Regions from separate parts of the Beijerinckia sp. 28-YEA-48 genome, predicted to be linked through region 2. Evidence: riboswitches for the same ligand, from Rfam matches in the RefSeq annotation. Region 2 holds a riboswitch; each other region holds the start of a gene.
What was found. A riboswitch is a leader RNA that binds a small molecule or an ion and turns the genes downstream of it on or off. The one in region 2 is predicted to bind cobalamin.

Region 1 (2,261 bases), 3.7 Mb from region 2:
GCCAGGTGAAATGGTCGAGCAGCAGGCCGGCGACAGTCGGCGAGACCATCGGCCCCAGCGTGTAGAACATGGTCAGGTAGCTAATCACCTTCACCAATTTGTCGGGGCCATAGGCATCACGCGCGATGGCGCGCACCAAGGTCGTGCCGCAGCCGGCGCCGACCGCCTGGACGACACGGGCGATAATCAGAGTGGTGATCGAATTGGCCAGCATGCCGAGCAGGCTGCCAATGAGGAACAGAGCCAGGCCCGACAGCAGCACCGGGCGGCGGCCGTAGCGGTCGGCCAGGGCGCCATAGACCAGGTTGGCGAAAGCCATCACCAGCAGCGGCAGGCTGAAGCTGATCTGCGCCAGGGCGTCGGAAATGCCGAAGGCCTCTTTCAAAACCGGCGTCACCGGCAGAAAAAGGTGGATAGCGAAGGGCGTCAGCAAGCCAATCGAGGCAAGCGCCAACGCAAATATTCTACCCGGTTGAAATGCCATTCGTCAGCCTCCGCGCGCCTTCTCACACGTGGGTCGCCGGCAGGCAATCGATGCGGCGACATGGCCGCTGTGCACGAATATTTGTCACGAAAGAGCAACCATTCGTTGACAATCTTGGCCGTACAAACACAATATATGGTGTTCACGGTCCGCAGATTCGCCTCTGCGGTGAAAAGGGAACCCGGTGTAATTCCGGGGCTGCCCCCGCAGCTGTAAGTGGTGAAGCTTTGTTCGACTATGCCACTGACGCCAAAGGCGTTGGGAAGGCCGGGCATGGCGATGACCCACGAGCCAGAAGACCTGCCGGGAACATGGATCGACCACCGGCGGGGTGCCGCGTTGGCCGTTGCGACATACCAGTCGAGGCTGTGCTTCGTCGGGCGTCGCTGCGCCAACGCAAATCCCGGATCGAGCAGCGACGGGAATTTCGCATGGGGCAGGCAGCTTTCGACTTCGACAGAAATGGTCATCTGGTTCCGCTTCCGGAGCCGGCCCAGCGCACGATCGTGCGCGAGACGTTACGCACGGTGGAGCCGCAGCGCGAACTGCACGCCCCGCCGCCTTATCCGCTGGCGCCGCGTCCGCAGCCGGCGAATCTGAAACTTGATCGCTCGCGCGACAGCCTGCTGACGGCGTTCGGCAAGGCGACCCTGGATGATCGCTACCTGATGCCCGGCGAGAGCTATCAGGACATGTTCGCCCGCGTGTCCTGCGCCTATGCCGATGATGTCAGCCATGCGCAGCGCCTCTATGATGCTATGTCGCAGCTGTGGTTCATGCCGTCGACGCCGATCCTGTCGAATGGTGGCACGACGCGCGGCCTGCCGATCTCTTGTTTCCTCAATACCGTTCCCGATTCCCTCGATGGCATTGTCGAAACCTGGAACGAGAACGTGGCGCTGGCCTCGAATGGCGGCGGCATCGGCACCTATTGGGGCCAGGTGCGCTCCATCGGCGAGCCGGTGAAGGGCAATGGCGCCACGTCGGGCATCATCCCCTTCATCCATGTGATGGACGGGCTGACCTTGGCGATCAGCCAGGGTTCGCTGCGTCGCGGCTCGGCTGCCGTCTATCTCGACATCCACCATCCAGAGATCGAAGAATTTCTGGAAATCCGCAAATCCTCCGGCGACTTCAATCGCAAGGGGCTGAACCTTCATCACGGCATTAATGTCACCGATGAGTTCATGGAAGCGGTGCAGGCCGGCGCCAAATTCGCGCTGAAGAGCCCGAAGGACGGCAAGGTCATGCGGCATGTGGATGCGCGCCAGCTCTGGCAGCGCATTCTGGAAACGCGCATGCAGACCGGCGAGCCCTATCTGCTCTTCATCGACGCGGTGAACCGCGCCATGCCGAAGCATCAGCGCGAACTCGGCTTGAAAGTCTCGACCTCCAATCTGTGCAGCGAGATCACGCTGCCGACAGGCAGAGACCATACCGGCGAAGACCGCACGGCGGTGTGCTGCCTCGCTTCGCTCAATATCGAGACCTGGGATCAATGGGCCGACGATCCGGGCCTGGTCGAAGATGTGCTGCGCATGCTCGACAATGTGCTGACGTCCTTCATTGAGAACGCCCCTGACAGCATGGCGCGGGCGCGCTATTCGGCCCTGCGCGAACGCTCGGTCGGCCTCGGCGTCATGGGCTTTCACTCTTTCTTGCAGTCGCGGCGCATTCCGCTTGAAAGCGCGATGGCCAAGTCGTGGAACTTCCGGATCTTCCGCAAGATCCGGCGCGAGGCGGATTCCGCCTCTGTGCTGCTCGCCAATGAGCGCGG
Region 2 (2,261 bases):
TCGCCCTGGTCCTCCGGACGGTCGTGCGCCTCGGCCACCATGAGATAATCGGGCCGGGCCGCAACAACCCGCTCAAGATCGACGAAGCCGCTCGCCATGAGGCCGACGTCGCCGGCGGCATTGCGCAGGCCCGCCTTAACGGCGAGATCGCCGGCTAGGCCAGCATGCAGAACATAGCCGCGCCGGTGCAAGATGAGGAAACTGCGCTGCGGCACTTCCCCAGCCAAGGCGGCGAGGGCGCCCGTGCTTTCATCAATGGCCGCCACCAAAGCCGCGCCCCGGTCGGGGTGGCCAAAGCGTGCCGCCAGCGCAGTGATCTCGCGCCGGGTCTCGTCGAGACTGACCCAAGAATCAACGACAGCGAACGGCCGCGCCTTGGCGGCGAGGAAATCCCGGGTGAGGCGATTGTCATAACGGCCCAGAACGACGAGATCGGCCGAGAGGCGAATCAGTTCCTCGGCCGCGCCGGTGTTGCGCGGCAGACCAGCGGCCTGCGCCGCGAGAAAAGAAATCTCCTTGTCGGCGGCAAAGGGACTGAGCGAGACGATCTGATCGCGATCGGCCAGGCTCAGCACAAGCTGATCGGCGCAAAGATTCGCCGATACAATCGAGGGTTGTTGCGACGGTTGTTGCGCCTGCGCCTCATCAGCCATGACGAGCATGGCGACGAGCGCCATGGCCTTCATGCCACACCTGCCAGAGTTACGGCCGGAGCCGGCCTTGCCACCTTGCATTCGCAGAATCGCCTCTGTACGGTCATAATTGTTGGTGCCCCAGCGATGGGGTGAAACGGGAATGCGGTGAGGGAAACCGATGCCGCAGCTGCCCCCGCAACTGTAAGCGATGAGCTGACTTCGCACCATGTCACTGGGTGATCACCCCGGGAAGACGCGAAAGCAGCGACGATCCGCGAGCCAGGAGACCGGCCAACATCTTCGTTTTCTCTCAAGCCGTCGGTGGGATGGCAGGAGGCTATAGTGATGCATCGTTCCCCTGGTAACGCCGCCATTCTGGCTGGCGTTTTTTGTTTATCCGCGCCGGTTCTGTCAAACTCAGCTAGCGCGCAAAATGTCCCGCCAGGGTATGTGCCGCTGCCAACGCTGGTCATCACCGCCAACCGCACACTACTGCCGATCGAGCGGCTGGGCGCCAGCGTCACTGTCATTCCAGCCGAAGAGATTCAGAACTACGGCACCAAGAGCCTCGCCGACGTGTTGCGCGGCACGCCGGGCCTCAACATCACCGAAACCGGCGGCCCCGGCTCCTTGTCGAATGTCTCGCTGCGCGGCTCCACCCCCGGCCAGACGCTGGTGCTGATCGACGGCATTCGCATCGGCGATGCTTCGAGCACCGACGGCTCGCTCGATTTCGGCGCGCTGTCGGCCATCGATATCGACCGCATCGAGATCGTGCGCGGCCCGCAATCGGCGCTTTATGGTTCCGACGCCATGGGCGGCGTCATCAATGTCATCACCCGCAAGGGCGAGCGCAAGCCGCGCCGCAGCGTGCAGGTGGAAGCCGGCACTTACGGCACGATTTCAACGACGGGCACGCTCTCTGGTGCGACCGACACGGTCTCCTATGCCTTCTCGCTGACCGGCTTTCACTCCGATGGCTTCTCGCGCTACGGCTATCGCATCGGCCGCATCACCAGCACGCTGACGCAACCGCTGGAAAACGACAAGACCGACAAATTTGCCGGCTCGGCGCGGGTGACATTCACGCCGTCCGACAGTTTCTCCGTCGATGTCGGCTTGACGCGCTTCGCCGATGTCGCGCGCTTCGACAATCCCGGCGCCTTCATGCCGGCCGACAAAGACACACGCTTCAACAAAGGTCGACAATTCGTCACCACTGCCTTCGTGCGCGCCAATTTCGATCCGTTCGGCGGCCTGTTGAAGAATTCACTGACCGTCTACTCGAGCCTCATCGAGCGGTTCAACCGGCTGGAGCAGTCGTGCTTCGACACGTTCTTCAACAGCTATAACTGCGACACGACCTTCCGCTCGCGCCGCGTCGGTGTCGAATATCAAGGCACGGCCAATCTCGGCACATACGGCCAGTTCATCTTCGGCGCCAAGTCGGAACGCGAAACCGCGTCCTCGCGCGAGGATTGGCTGCAGGCGCCTTATACGATCTCCATGCCCTTCTGGGGCACGCAGATCACCAATTCGGTGTTCGCACAGCACAGCATCACTCTGTTCGACCGCCTCGACCTGACACTTGGTGGGCGCATCGACGCCATCGACAACAGAACCGTG
Region 3 (2,261 bases), 1.1 Mb from region 2:
AGGCCAGCCATTCCTTGAGGTCCGGATCGAGTTCGGTCTCGATCTCGAGATCGATGGGCACATGCAACAAGGAGCAGGACGGGGCGATTTCGAGATGGTCCGCGCCACGTTTGGCGACGGCCGACTGAAGCCGTTGCAGGATCGTGCGCAGGTTGGCGCGCCAGACGTTACGACCGTTGATGACGCCAAGCGACAACACCAGCCCGCGCGGTGCCTTGGAGAGAACCGCATCGAGTTGTTCGGGCGCGCGAACGAGATCGAGATGCAGGCCAGCCACCGGCAGCGACAGGGCGGTGTCCAGATTGTCGCCGAGCTCGCCGAAATAGGTCGTCAGCATGATTTTGAGATGGGGCAGGGCATGGGCGAGGACGCCATAAGCCTGTCGCAAGGCTTGCCGCGTTGTCTCGTCGAGATCGAGCACCAGACAGGGCTCGTCGATCTGCACCCAGTCGGCGCCATTGGCTGCGAGGCGGCGCAGAACTTCGACATAGATTGGCAGCAGGTTGTCGAGCAACGACAAGGGATTGAAGGCCGGGTCCTTGCTCTTGCCGATTTTCAGGAAGGTGACGGGGCCCAACAGGACGGGCCGTGTCTGATAGCCCAGCGCCTTCGCCTCGCGATATTCATCGACGGGCTTGGTCGAAGCCAGGGTGAAGCGCTGTCCGGGTGTAAATTCCGGCACCATGTAATGATAATTGGTGTCGAACCACTTGGTCATTTCCTGCGCCGGCACACCGTGGGTCTCGCCGTGATGTTGGTGGCCGCAGTCGGCGTGGGGGGCATTGCCTTGGCTGCCGCGCGCCATGGCGAAATAGAGATCGAGCGGCACGGGACCGCCCGTCCAGCCGTAACATTCAGGGATCGCGCCGACCATGACGCTGGTGTCGAGCACATGATCGTAGAGGGAGAAATCGTTCGACGGGATACAGGTGATGCCATGCGCCTTCTGACGCGCCCAATTGGCGGCGCGCAAGGCAGCGGCTGTTTCCAGCAAGGCGGCGGCGTCGGTTCGCCCGGACCAATAACTTTCGAGCGCGGATTTGAGTTCGCGGCGCGGACCGATCCGCGGCACGCCAAGAGTTGCAACAGGAAGCGTTGCAACAGGAAGAGTTGCAATCGGAAGAGAGGAAACAGACATCGGCTTTTCTCCAATAAGGAGGCAAAGGCCGAGCGGACGCATGCGAAAAACGGGCGCGGGTGCGCCCGATGCAAGCGCACCACCAGGACACCCCGCCCAGGGACGATATGTTGTCGAGGCAGGTCTCCTGGCTCGCGGGTCGCTGCCTTCGTCCGGTCTTCCCGAGATTGCTCTCAGTGACCCGTGATGGACGTCGGCTCGCCGCTCACAGTTGCGGGGACAGCTCCGGCCTCGCCTAGGCTCACCGGATTCCCTCTTAGCTTTGGTGCCCACATGGGTCCAAAGAACCACGACGCCGCAAGCATGGGCAGTTTCCCATCGGAAGTCAATAATGATATAAAGAAATATTTATGTCTGCATATTGATCGCGCGGCGATTAAAAGAAATCGTCCAGAAGCCGATAGAAATCCAGCAATTCGGGATCGGCCCTCAGGCCATAGCGCTGCAGGAAAGGCGCGATCCACGCCTGTCCGAGATTGTAGCGAATGCTCCAGCTCGCCAGCGCCAGATCCTGATGCCGATCGGCCACCCCAAGGCGGGCGCAATCGACGAAGCCGCTGAACCTCTCCCCGTCCGCCATCAGATTGGGCAGGCAAGCGTCGCCGTGGGTCACAACCAGGTCTTCCTGTGCGGGCCGGCGGCGCAACAGATCCGCGAAGACGGCGTGCGCCGGCTGGCCCAAGCGTTCGTCGTCGAAATCGCTCTCATCGACGAGGCCGGCGCGCATCCGCGCTTCGGCCGCCGCGATGCGGCTGTCGAGCCGCTGGTCGAACGGACAGGGGGACGGATCGAGGCGATGCAGATCGCGCAAAGCGTCGGCGGCGATGGTGACGATCTGCTCTGCCGCCAGATGCGGCGACGAGGCAAGATCCCGCCCGGGCAACGCGCGCGTCAGCAGCCAGTTGCGCTGGCCATCGCTGCTGGTGTTCTCCACCTGCGGACAGGCGATGCCGCTGGCCGCCAGCCAGCGCAGCCGCGCCGCTTCGGCAAGCAGTTCGCCAGAGGCATCGGCGGGTTCGATCTTCACGAAGAATGACGGGCGCTTGTCGGCCTGCAGCCGGAAGACCGTGGCTGACGAGCGGCCGATGGTCTGGGTCGTCCAGGCGTAGCCGGCGAGATCGTC

Region 1: it holds a riboswitch for cobalamin, as region 2 does, so the genes downstream of both, BLW50_RS03800 (ribonucleoside-diphosphate reductase subunit alpha) here and BLW50_RS20980 (TonB-dependent receptor plug domain-containing protein) in region 2, are expected to answer to the same signal.
Region 3: it holds a riboswitch for cobalamin, as region 2 does, so the genes downstream of both, metE (5-methyltetrahydropteroyltriglutamate--homocysteine S-methyltransferase) here and BLW50_RS20980 (TonB-dependent receptor plug domain-containing protein) in region 2, are expected to answer to the same signal.

What each region holds. Positions count from the first base shown of each region.
Region 1 is NZ_FNSI01000001.1:798,565-800,825, forward strand. Features, by position in the region: gene BLW50_RS03795 (multidrug effflux MFS transporter) at 1-484, opposite strand, end outside; cobalamin riboswitch at 613-807, shown strand; gene BLW50_RS03800 (ribonucleoside-diphosphate reductase subunit alpha) at 916-2,261, shown strand, end outside.
Region 2 is NZ_FNSI01000001.1:4,471,967-4,474,227, forward strand. Features, by position in the region: gene BLW50_RS20975 (ABC transporter substrate-binding protein) at 1-734, opposite strand, end outside; cobalamin riboswitch at 750-946, shown strand; gene BLW50_RS20980 (TonB-dependent receptor plug domain-containing protein) at 1,086-2,261, shown strand, end outside.
Region 3 is NZ_FNSI01000001.1:3,379,505-3,381,765, reverse strand. Features, by position in the region: gene metE (5-methyltetrahydropteroyltriglutamate--homocysteine S-methyltransferase) at 1-1,138, opposite strand, end outside; cobalamin riboswitch at 1,238-1,445, opposite strand; gene BLW50_RS16060 (APH(3')-II family aminoglycoside O-phosphotransferase) at 1,515-2,261, opposite strand, start outside.